DNA from 2 places in the Azospirillum argentinense genome. Region 2 is predicted to be linked to the other one. Evidence: riboswitches for the same ligand, from Rfam matches in the RefSeq annotation. Region 2 holds a riboswitch; the other holds the start of a gene.
What was found. A riboswitch is a leader RNA that binds a small molecule or an ion and turns the genes downstream of it on or off. The one in region 2 is predicted to bind cobalamin.

Region 1 (5,269 bases), 800 kb from region 2:
CGGCGGCCAGATCGGCGGCGAAGGCCACCCGGTCGGGCACCGGGCGGATCAGCGTCGGAGCGAACTCCAGGTCGGGGTCCAGCGCCCCTTCGGCCTTGAAGGCGATGGCACGGGTCAGGATGCGCCCGTCCATCTCCGGCAGCACAACGTTCATGGCGAGGTCGGATGGCCCCATGCCGCGGGCGGAGCCGCGCCAGCCCTCCTCGGGCGTGGTGGACAGCACGGCCTGAAGCACCGGCGTGCCGTTGGCTTCCAGTGGCGACCCGTCCTCGCGCGCCGCCGAGAAGCCGGTCAGGTTCATCACGACGGCGGCGTCGCGGGCGGTCAGGGTGGCGCGCATCCAGGCGGCGCAGTCCGGTTCCTTCAGGCTCGCCACGAACAGCGGCAGCGGGGCGAGGCCGCGCGCGGCCAGCGCGTCGCACAGCGCGTGCACCGGCTCCAGGTCGCCGGCCAGCAGGTGGGAGCGGTAGAATACGACCGGCGCGCAGGGGCCGGTGACGTGGCCGGACCAGCCCTCATAGACGCCAAAGCGCGGCACCGGCGCCGGTTCGCGCCAAGGGCGGTCCTGCCCGGCCAGCGTGGCGGCGTAGGCCAGCAGGTTGGCCATGTTGTCCGGCCCGCCTTCGGTGAATCCACGCCACAGCCGTTGCGCCGCCTCCGCCGGAACGGTGCCGTAGCCCTCCAGGGCGGGGTTCGGCTGGGCGCAGCCGGGCAGCACGGCCAGCGCCACCCCGGACTCCCGGCAGGCGGCGGCGACATGGTCCAGCCCGTAGCGCCAATAGCCCGCCCCGCCGAGCAGCCGCAGAACGACCAGCTTCGCCTTGCGGATCACGGACTCGACGTAAAGGTCCACCGACAGCGGGTGCCCCAGCCGCGCGAGATTCGCCAGCCGCAGGGTGGGCAACGTGTCGCGATGGCGCTTCCAGCAGGCGGCGAGCGCCGTCAGATCGCTGTCGGAGAAGGACAGGACGACGAGGTCCGCCGGGCTCTGCCCCAGATCCACGGCCTGGGGGCCGGCGTCGAGGTCTTCCTGGCGGGCGGCGAGTAGGTGCATGGCGAAAGTGCTTTACGAAAATCCCCTCTCCCCTCTGGGGAGAGGGTTAGGGTGAGGGGGTTGCGCGTGGCGGAACGCCCGGCGTAAGCGCAACCCCCTCACCGGCCCTGCGGGCCACCCTCTCCCCAGAGGGGAGAGGGTTGTGAAGGCTAAAAATCACCCCAGCGCCGCGGACACGGCGTCGCGGTCCAGGCCCGTCTCGCCGATCACCACCAGACGGCTGCGGCGCGGCTCGTCGGGCTTCCAGAAGCGGTCGAAATGGGTCTGGATGCGCGTTCCCACGCCCTGCACCAGAAGGCGCATCGGCTTGCCCGGCACGTCGATGAAACCTTTCAGGCGCAGCACGCCATGGGCGGCGGCGACCCGCTCCAGCGTCTTCGCCAGCGCCGCCGGGTCGGGTTGCGGGCCGAGTTCCACGACGAAGCTGGTGAAGTCGTCGTGGTCGTGGCCCTCCTCCTCGTCATGGTGGCTGGGGCGGTTGGCGAGGTCGTCCTCGGCCCCGGCGCCGACGCCGAGAAGCACCACCGGATCGACCCTGCCGTTGCTGGCGCGCAGGATCTTGGCCTCGCGCCCAGCCCCGCCCTCAGCCATGCCGCCCTCGGCCATGGCGGCGCGGATCAGGTCCTCGACCTTGGCCAGATCGGCGGCATCCACCAGATCGGTCTTGTTCACCACGATCAGGTCGGCGCAGAGGAGCTGGTCCTCGAACACCTCCTCCACCGGGGTCTCGTGGTCGAGTTGCCCGGCCTCGGCGGCCTGGGCGGCCAGCGCCGCCGGATCGGGGGCGAAGCGGCCCTCCGCGGCGGCGGCGGCGTCGACCACCGCGACCACCCCGTCCACCGTCACCCGGGTCTTGATCGCCGGCCAATGGAAGGCCTGGACGAGTGGCTTCGGCAGGGCGAGGCCGCTGGTCTCGATGATGATGTGTTCCGGCGGCTGCGGGCGGGACAGCAGCTTCTCGATGGCCGGGACGAAATCGTCGGCGACGGTGCAGCACAGGCAGCCGTTCGCCAGCTCGATCACGTCATCCTCGGTGCAGGTCGGATCGCCGCAGGCGCGCAGGATTTCGCCGTCGATGCCGACGTCGCCGAACTCGTTGATGATCAGCGCCAGACGGCGCCCGCCGGCCTGCTCCAGCAGGCTGCGGATCAGCGTCGTCTTCCCGGCGCCGAGAAAGCCGGTGATGACGGTGGCCGGGGTCTTTCCGGCGGTCAGCGGGCCGGTGGTCATGATCTGGCTTCCTTGTCTCCGCCACACCCGGCGGATTGGATGAGTGTCGGTCCGGCGGCAGGTTTCCTGGCTTGCGGGTCGTCGTCGCGCCTCCCGCCTTCCCGGCCTGTCGGCCCGTGGCATGTCCGGAGGCCGACTCGCCGCACACAGTTGCGGGGGCAGCCGCGGCCTTGGACCCCATCCGGGTCCGCACCGCATTCCCTATTATCCCCGCGCCTTCACGGCGGCCGGGGCACCGTCGGAGGCGCAGAATTGCAGGCGGACCCCCGATTTGCAAGCGGCCATTTGGCGCCCGGAAACCGTGTCGCCGAACCCGGAGCGCTTCGCCCATGCCGCCGTCGGTGTGTCGGAAGATCGGTACAGTCTGTCTGGAAAGCTGACACTCCGGACGGTATGGGACGCCCACGGTCTCATAGGGGGAAATAAACGATTTCAAGGGCTTGTTCGAATCTTCCGCAGTTGGCATGTTCTGTGCTTATATCAGCCTAACCAAAAACGCGGACCGGCAGACGACGCGGACGAACAGGGAGGGAAAAACGGCACCCATGGCCGACGACATCATTCTGGAAGCGCGTGGACTCTCGAAGGAGTTCAAGGGCTTCATCGCGGTGAAGGAGGTGAATCTCCAGGTCCGCCGCGGCACCATCCACGCGCTGATCGGCCCGAACGGCGCCGGCAAGAGCACGGTCTTCAACCTGCTGACCAAGTTCCTGACGCCGACGCGTGGCCAGATCCTGTACAAGGGGCGCGACATCACCGCCATGAAGCCCGCCGACGTGGCGCTGCTCGGCATGGTGCGGTCGTTCCAAATTTCCGCGGTCTTCCCGCACCTCAGCGTGCTGGAGAATGTCCGCGTCGCGCTGCAGCGCCCGCGCGGCACCAGCTTCCATTTCTGGAAGCCCGAGGCCAGCCTGCACGACCTGCACGACCGCGCCGAGGAACTGATCGAGGCGGTGAACCTGACCCCCTGGGCCGGCCACACCGCCGCCGAGTTGCCCTACGGCCGCAAGCGCGCGCTGGAGATCGCCACCACGCTGGCGCTCGACCCGGAGGTGATGCTGCTCGACGAGCCGCTGGCCGGCATGGGCCACGAGGACATCGAAGGCACCGCCGCGCTGATCAAGCGCGTCTCCGCCGACCGCACCATCCTGATGGTGGAGCACAACCTGTCGGTCGTCGCCCACCTGTCGGACACCATCACCGTGCTCCGCCGCGGCGAGATCCTGGCGGAGGGCGCATACGACGTCGTATCGCGCAACCCGCAGGTCATGGAAGCCTACATGGGGACGGGTGAGGTGGGCCATGCCTGACGGCGCGAATGTGAAAACGGCCATGCTGGAGATCCGCGACCTCCAGGCCTTCTACGGCGAAAGCCACGTGCTGCACGGCGTCAACATCGACGTGCGCCAGGGCGAGGTGGTGACCCTGCTGGGCCGCAACGGCGCCGGCAAGACGACGACCATGCGCTCGATCATGGGCATCGTCGGCAAACGCAACGGTTCGATCCGCTTCCAGGGCAAGGAGCTGATCGGCATGGCGCAGCACAAGATTCCCCGCCTCGGCATCGGCTACGTGCCGGAGGAGCGCGGCATCTTCGCCTCGCTCAGCGTGGACGAGAACCTGATGCTGCCGCCGGTGGTCAAGTCGGGCGGCATGACGGTGCCGCAGATCTACGAGCTGTTCCCGAACCTGCAGGGCCGCGGCACCACCCAGGGCACGCGCCTGTCGGGCGGCGAGCAGCAGATGCTGGCCATCGCGCGCATCCTGCGCACCGGCGCCGACCTGATCCTGCTCGACGAGCCGACCGAGGGGCTTGCCCCCGTCATCATCGAGCAGATCGGGGTGGCGGTGCGCAAGCTGAAGCAGCGCGGCTTCACCATCGTGCTGGTGGAGCAGAATTTCCGCTTCGCCGCGACCATCGCCGACCGCCATTACGTGATGGAGGAAGGCCATGTCGTCGACATGATCCCCAACGACCAGCTCGCCCAGAACATGGACAAGCTCCACACCTATCTGGGTGTCTGACCAAATCACCCCCTCTGCCGAAAACACGCAAAACAAAGCCAATCGAAGGGAGTTCGAAATGCTCAAGACGTTGCTTTGCGGGACCGCATTGCTGGCGCTGACCGCCGGGGCCGCGCACGCCCAGGTCTCCAACAACGTGATCAAGATCGGCGTGATGAACGACCGGTCCGGCATCTACGCCGACCTCGCCGGCGAAGGCTCGGCCATCGCCGCCCGTCTCGCGGCCGAGGAGTTCGGCGGCAAGATCGCCGGCGCGCCGATCGAGATCGTCGTCGCCGATCACCAGAACAAGGCCGACATCGCCGCCAACACGGCGCGCGAGTGGATCGACGCCGGCAACGTGGACGTCATCGCCGACGTGCCGAACTCCGCCGCCGCGCTGGCCGTCCAGGGCATCACCAAGGACAAGAAGCGCATCTTCCTGATGTCCGGTCCGGGCTCGACCGACCTCAGCGGCAAGTCCTGCAGCCCCTACGGCTTCCAGTGGACCTACGACAACTACGCCATGGCCGCCGGCACCGCCCGCGCGCTGGTCGAGCAGGGCAAGAAGAACTGGTACTTCATCACCGCGGACTACGCCTTCGGCCACTCGCTGGAGGATGAGACCTCGAAGATGGTCAAGCAGCTCGACGGCAAGGTCGCGGGCAACGTCCGCCATCCGCTGGGCAACGCCGACTTCTCGTCCTACCTGCTCCAGGCCCAGGCCTCCAAGGCCGACGTGATCGGCCTCGCCAACGCGGGCGGCGACGCCACCAACGCCGTCAAGCAGGCGTCGGAGTTCGGCATCACCCAGTCGGGCCAGAGCCTCGCCGGCCTGCTGCTGTTCATCAGCGATGTCCACGCGCTGGGCCTCCAGGCCTCCCAGGGCCTGCTGCTGACCACCGGTTTCTACTGGGACATGGACGAGCAGACCCGCGAGTGGACGAAGAAGTTCGAGGCCAAGGCCGGCCGCAAGCCGAC
Region 2 (5,269 bases):
ATTGACCCACAGCCGCTCGGCGGGAATGCGCTCGGCCGCCTTCTTCATCAGATCGACGATGTGCCCTTCGGTCGGGATGTTCGGCGAGTGGATGTCGTAGACGCCGGGACCGATCTCGTTCGGGTACTTGAAGTCGTCGAAGGCGTCGAGCAGTTCCATGTCCGACCGTGAGGTCTCGATGGTGATGACGTCAGCGTCCATCGCCGCGATCGACGCGATGATGTCGTTGAACTCCGAATAGCACATGTGGGTGTGGATCTGCGTCTCGTCCGCCACCCCGTTGGCGGTGATGCGGAACGACTCCACCGCCCAGTCCAGATACGCCTGCCACTGGGACCTGCGCAGCGGCAGACCTTCACGAAGGGCGGCCTCGTCGATCTGGATCACGCCGACGCCGGCCTTCTCCAGGTCCAGCACCTCCTCCCGGATGGCGAGCGCCAGCTGGCGGCAGGATTCCGAACGCGGCTGGTCGTCGCGCACGAAGGACCAGTTGAGGATGGTCACCGGGCCGGTGAGCATGCCCTTCATCGGCTTGTCCGTCAGCGAGGCGGCGTAGGTGATCCAGTCCACGGTCATCGCCTTGGGGCGGCTGATGTCGCCGAACAGGATCGGCGGCTTCACGCAGCGCGAGCCATAGGACTGCACCCAGCCCGACTGGCTGAAGACGTAGCCATCGAGCTGCTCGCCGAAATACTCGACCATGTCGTTGCGCTCGGCCTCACCGTGAACCAGCACGTCGAGGCCCAGCGCCTCCTGCTCGCGCACGCTCCGCGCGATCTCGCCGCGCATCGCCTCGGTGTAGGCCACCGCGTCGATCGTCCCGGCCTTGAACTGGCTGCGCGCCTGACGGATCTCCTTGGTCTGCGGGAAGGAGCCGATGGTGGTGGTCGGGAACGTCGGCAGATTCAGGCGGGCGGCCTGCTTGGCGGCGCGCTCGGCGAAGGCGCTCTTGCGCCGTCCGAGCTGGGCGTCGATGGCGGCAACCGCCGCCTTCACCGCCGGGTTGTTGACCCGCGGCGAATGGCGGCGCGCTTCGATGGCGGTGCGGTTGGCCTCCAACTCGGCCGCGACGGCGGCACGGCCCCTATCCCATCCCGGGGTCAGCGCGGTCGCCAGAACCCGGATCTCCTCCAGCTTCTGCACCGCAAAGGCCAGCCATGAGCGGACCTCCTCATCCAGCTTGCGCTCGCCGGCGAGGTCGACCGGCACGTGCAGCAGCGAGCAGGACGGTGCGATCCACAGCCGCTCACCGAGCCTCTCGGCCACCGGCTCCAGCCAGTCGAGCGTTGCGTGTAGGTCGGTCTTCCAGATGTTCCGGCCGTTGACGACGCCCAGCGACACGACGCGGTCGGTCGGGAGGGCCTGGATCAGGGCATCGACCTCGTCGCGGGCGTTGATGGCGTCGAGATGGAGGCCCTGCACCGGTAGGGAGCAGACCAGTGGCAAATTCTCCTGGAGCTGGCCGAAATAGGTCGCCAGCAGCAGCTTGACCGCGCCGGTACCGAGATCCCGATAGGCCTGGGTGAAGGCGTCCCGCCACGCCGCTTCCAGCTCGGTCACCAGGATGGGTTCGTCGATCTGCACCCACTCGACGCCCTGATCGGCCAGGGCCTGCAGCAGTTCGGCGTAGACGGGCAGCAGGCGGGGCAGCAGAGCCAGCTTGTCCGAACCGTCCTTGGCCTTGCCCAGCGCGAGGTAGGTGACCGGGCCGATGATCACCGGCTTGGCCTTGACACCCTGCTCCTTGGCTTCAGCGAGTTGCTGCAGCAGACGGGAGGCGTCGAGGTTGAACTGGGTTTCGGCGTCGAACTCGGGGACGATGTAGTGGTAGTTGGTGTCGAACCACTTGGTCATCTCGCCGGCAGCGACGCCACTGCAGCATCCGCCGTGCTCTTCGGCACTATGGGCGGCGGTCTCGGCCGAACGGCCGCGCGCCACGCGGAAGTAATTGTCCAGGGCATCGCCATGGAAGCCCTTCACGCGCTCCGGCAGGTTGCCGAGCGTGAAGCTCATGTCGAGCACCTGATCGTAGAAGGCGAAATCGCCCACGGGAACGAGGTCGAGCGCGCCCTGGTCCCGCCAGTGGCGCTTGCGGAGGTCAGCGCCGACGCGGACCAGCTCGTCGCGGGAGGACGCCCCCTTCCAATAAGCCTCCAAGGCGAACTTCAACTCGCGCTTGGCGCCGATGCGGGGGAATCCGAGGGTGTGGGTCATTGCCATGGGGGGCGCCTTGAAAAGAGGGATCGGCGCGGACCATACGGAGTTCAGAACATGAATGAAAAATGGTATGATTTTATCGTTCGATAAATTTCATTCATGGATGAGGTGGACGGTATGGCGATCCTGGAGCGCATCCATCTCTCGATCATCCGCGAGGTTGATCGTCACGGCTCGCTGACGGCGGCGGCCAGCCATTTGAACCTGACCCAACCGGCGCTGAGCCACGCCATCCGCAAGCTGGAAGAGCAGCTCGGCGTGGATGTGTGGCACCGCGAAGGCCGCCGCTTGCGGCCGACCCAGGCCGGGGAATGGCTGCTGGCGGTCGCCAACCGCTTGCTGCCGCAACTGGCCCATGCTGAAGAACGCCTCCAGCAGTTCGCCCAGGGCGGGCGCGGGACCCTGCGCATCGGGATGGAATGCCATCCCTGCTATCAGTGGCTCCTGAAGATCGTCGCTCCCTACGTCGATGCTTGGCCGAAGGTCGACGTGGACGTCCGGCAGAAGTTTCAGTTCGGCGGCATCGGGGCCCTGTTCGGCCACGACATCGACATGCTGGTGACACCGGATCCGCTGTTCAAGCCCGGACTGTGCTTCGAGCCGGTGTTCGACTACGAACAGGTTCTGGTGGTCGGGCCGGGGCACCGTCTGCGCCATGCCGCCTTCGTCGAACCGCAGCAGATGGCGGACGAAGTCCTGATCACCTACCCGGTGGCGCCCGACCGTCTCGACATCTACACCCAGTTCCTGATGCCGGCCGGGATCAGCCCGAGGCAGCACAAGCCGATCGAGACGACCGACATCATGCTGCTGATGGTGGCCCACGGCCGTGGCGTCGCCGCCCTGCCGCGCTGGCTGGTCGAGGAGTATGGCGCCAAGTTCGACGTGAGCCCGGTGCGCCTGGGCCGGGACGGTGTCGCCAAGCAGATTTTCCTGGGCTTCCGCGAGGCGGACGCCGACATCGGCTATCTGCGGGGTTTCATCGATCTGGCGCTTGCCCATCGCGACGGTGGAACCGCCCAGTTGTAGCGGCAGGCGAAGCCGCGCCGGTCAGCCACCCATCCGCAAGCTGCCGATGGCGTTGCGCAGGCCGAGCGCAATGGTGCGGCGCTCGTCCGCATCCCCGCCCGGCGCCAGCCAATGGTCGATGCCGCCGTCCTGGTGCAGCACGAATTCGGCGACGCAGCGGTTCGCCGGTTGGCCGGCTTCCGCATGCGCCTGCTCGACCAGGGCGCGGGCGATCTCCCGCAGGGTGTCGGCCGCCGCGACCAGCCCGGCGGCGTCCAGCGGCTCCCTGGTTCCCCGCAGGGACCAGCGTCCCTCCGTCGCCGTCAGGACAAAGGGTGCCGACCGGTCGGCGGGGGTCGGCGTCACCGGACGGCGTCGGAACGCCAGACGGATGAGATTGGGTGGAACGGGCGTTGGTTGGACGGACATCGGCGGTGGCACCCCTCGCTCCCAAAGGGCAAGGATGGGACGGACGCCGACGCGGCACGGGAGACCTCCGGCGACGCCGCACCCGCCGGGACACCCCGCCCGACTCGCGTTCGACAGATCCGGCAGGTCTCCTGGCTCACGGGTCGTCGCGGGACCGTCCGGCCTTCCCGGTGCCGTCGTCCCGAACCGGGATGGGCACCAGTGGCGCTGAAACGGCGGACCCACTCTCCGCTCACAGTTGCGGGGGCAGCGCCGGCTTCGCCATCATCCTCGTGGCGAGGCGAACGGTTCACCGGCTTCCCTCTTAGCCCCGGACGCCCTGGGGCGAACGGGGACCGTATCCGGCGGGAACGGTAAGAGGGTGCACCCGGCGGCGTCAAGCGCGAGCGCCACGGCAAGTCCCTTTTGCAAAATTCGCAAGATTGCCCGCAGCCCTTCGCCAAATTTTGCCAATTTCCGCCTGATTCCCACGGGTCGTTCGGCGTATCTTGCAAATGTTCGGAACACGGATGGGAAGGAATCTCGCCAGCATGGACGACCGCCGGGACGATGCCGAGACGATCTTCGCCACCGAATTCCCTCCGGCCACGCGCGAGCAATGGCGGGTTCTCGTCGACAAGGGGCTGAAGGGCGCCCCCTTCGAGAAGCGGTTGGTCACCCGGCTGTACGAAGGCATCGCCGTGCAGCCCCTCTATACGGCGGAAGACTGGCCGGCCGCGGGCGATCCGTCCGGTTTGCCAGGCTTCGCCCCGTTCACCCGCGGCGGCCATGCCGGAGGCGCTGGACCGGACGGCTGGGACATCCTGACCGAACACGACGCCGCCGATCCCAAGGCGGCCAACGCCGCCATCCTGACCGATCTGCTGCGCGGCGCCACCGCCATCCGGCTGCGCCTCGACAGGCCGGACAGCCCCGGCATCGCCATCGACCGGTTGGACGATCTCGACCGCACGCTGGCCAACGTCTATCCGGAGATGGTGCCACTGTCGCTGGAGGCGGGAGGCGACGCAGTGGCCGGCGCGGCGCTGCTCGCCGCCCTGTGGCGCCGCCGCTCGGTGATGCCGGACAAGGCGCGGGGCGCCTTCAACGCCGATCCCATCGGGACTCTGGCCGCGGCCGACGCCCTGCCGGGCAGTCTGGAGGCGGCGCTCGCCGACACGGCGGCCTTGGCCGCCTGGACCGCCCGCAATTTCCCTCACGTCACCGCCGTCGGGGTGGACAGTTCCCCCTGGCACGACGCCGGGGCGACCGAAAGCCAGGACCTCGCCGCCGCCATGGCGACCGGGGTCGCCTATCTGCGCGCCCTGACCGCTGCCGGGCTGGACATCGACACCGCCTGCCGGCAGATCGCCTTCACCCTATCCGTCGGCTGCGACCAATTCCTCTCCATCGCCAAGCTGCGCGCCGCGCGGCGCCTGTGGGGGCGCATCGCCGAGGCGTCGGGCGCCTCGGAGTCGGCCCGCGCCATGCACCTGACCGCCCGCACGGCGCGGCGCATCATGGCGCGGCGCGATCCCTGGGTGAACATGCTGCGCACCACGGTGGCCGGCTTCGCCGCCGGGGTCGGCGGGGCCGACGCGGTGGCGGTGCTGCCCTTCGACGCGGCGCTGGGCGA

Region 1: linked by a shared signal. The riboswitch ahead of cobW (cobalamin biosynthesis protein CobW) and the one ahead of ABAZ39_RS15860 (hypothetical protein) in region 2 are both predicted to bind cobalamin.

What each region holds. Positions count from the first base shown of each region.
Region 1 covers NZ_CP007794.1:1,160,011-1,165,279, reverse strand. Annotated here, with positions in the region: gene cobN (cobaltochelatase subunit CobN) at 1-1,054, opposite strand, end outside; gene cobW (cobalamin biosynthesis protein CobW) at 1,211-2,284, opposite strand; cobalamin riboswitch at 2,324-2,539, opposite strand; gene ABAZ39_RS19435 (ABC transporter ATP-binding protein) at 2,830-3,594, shown strand; gene ABAZ39_RS19430 (ABC transporter ATP-binding protein) at 3,587-4,309, shown strand; gene ABAZ39_RS19425 (ABC transporter substrate-binding protein) at 4,368-5,269, shown strand, end outside.
Region 2 covers NZ_CP007794.1:359,296-364,564, reverse strand. Annotated here, with positions in the region: gene metE (5-methyltetrahydropteroyltriglutamate--homocysteine S-methyltransferase) at 1-2,220, opposite strand, end outside; gene ABAZ39_RS15865 (LysR family transcriptional regulator) at 2,317-3,246, shown strand; gene ABAZ39_RS15860 (hypothetical protein) at 3,268-3,654, opposite strand; cobalamin riboswitch at 3,759-4,009, opposite strand; gene ABAZ39_RS15855 (methylmalonyl-CoA mutase family protein) at 4,185-5,269, shown strand, end outside.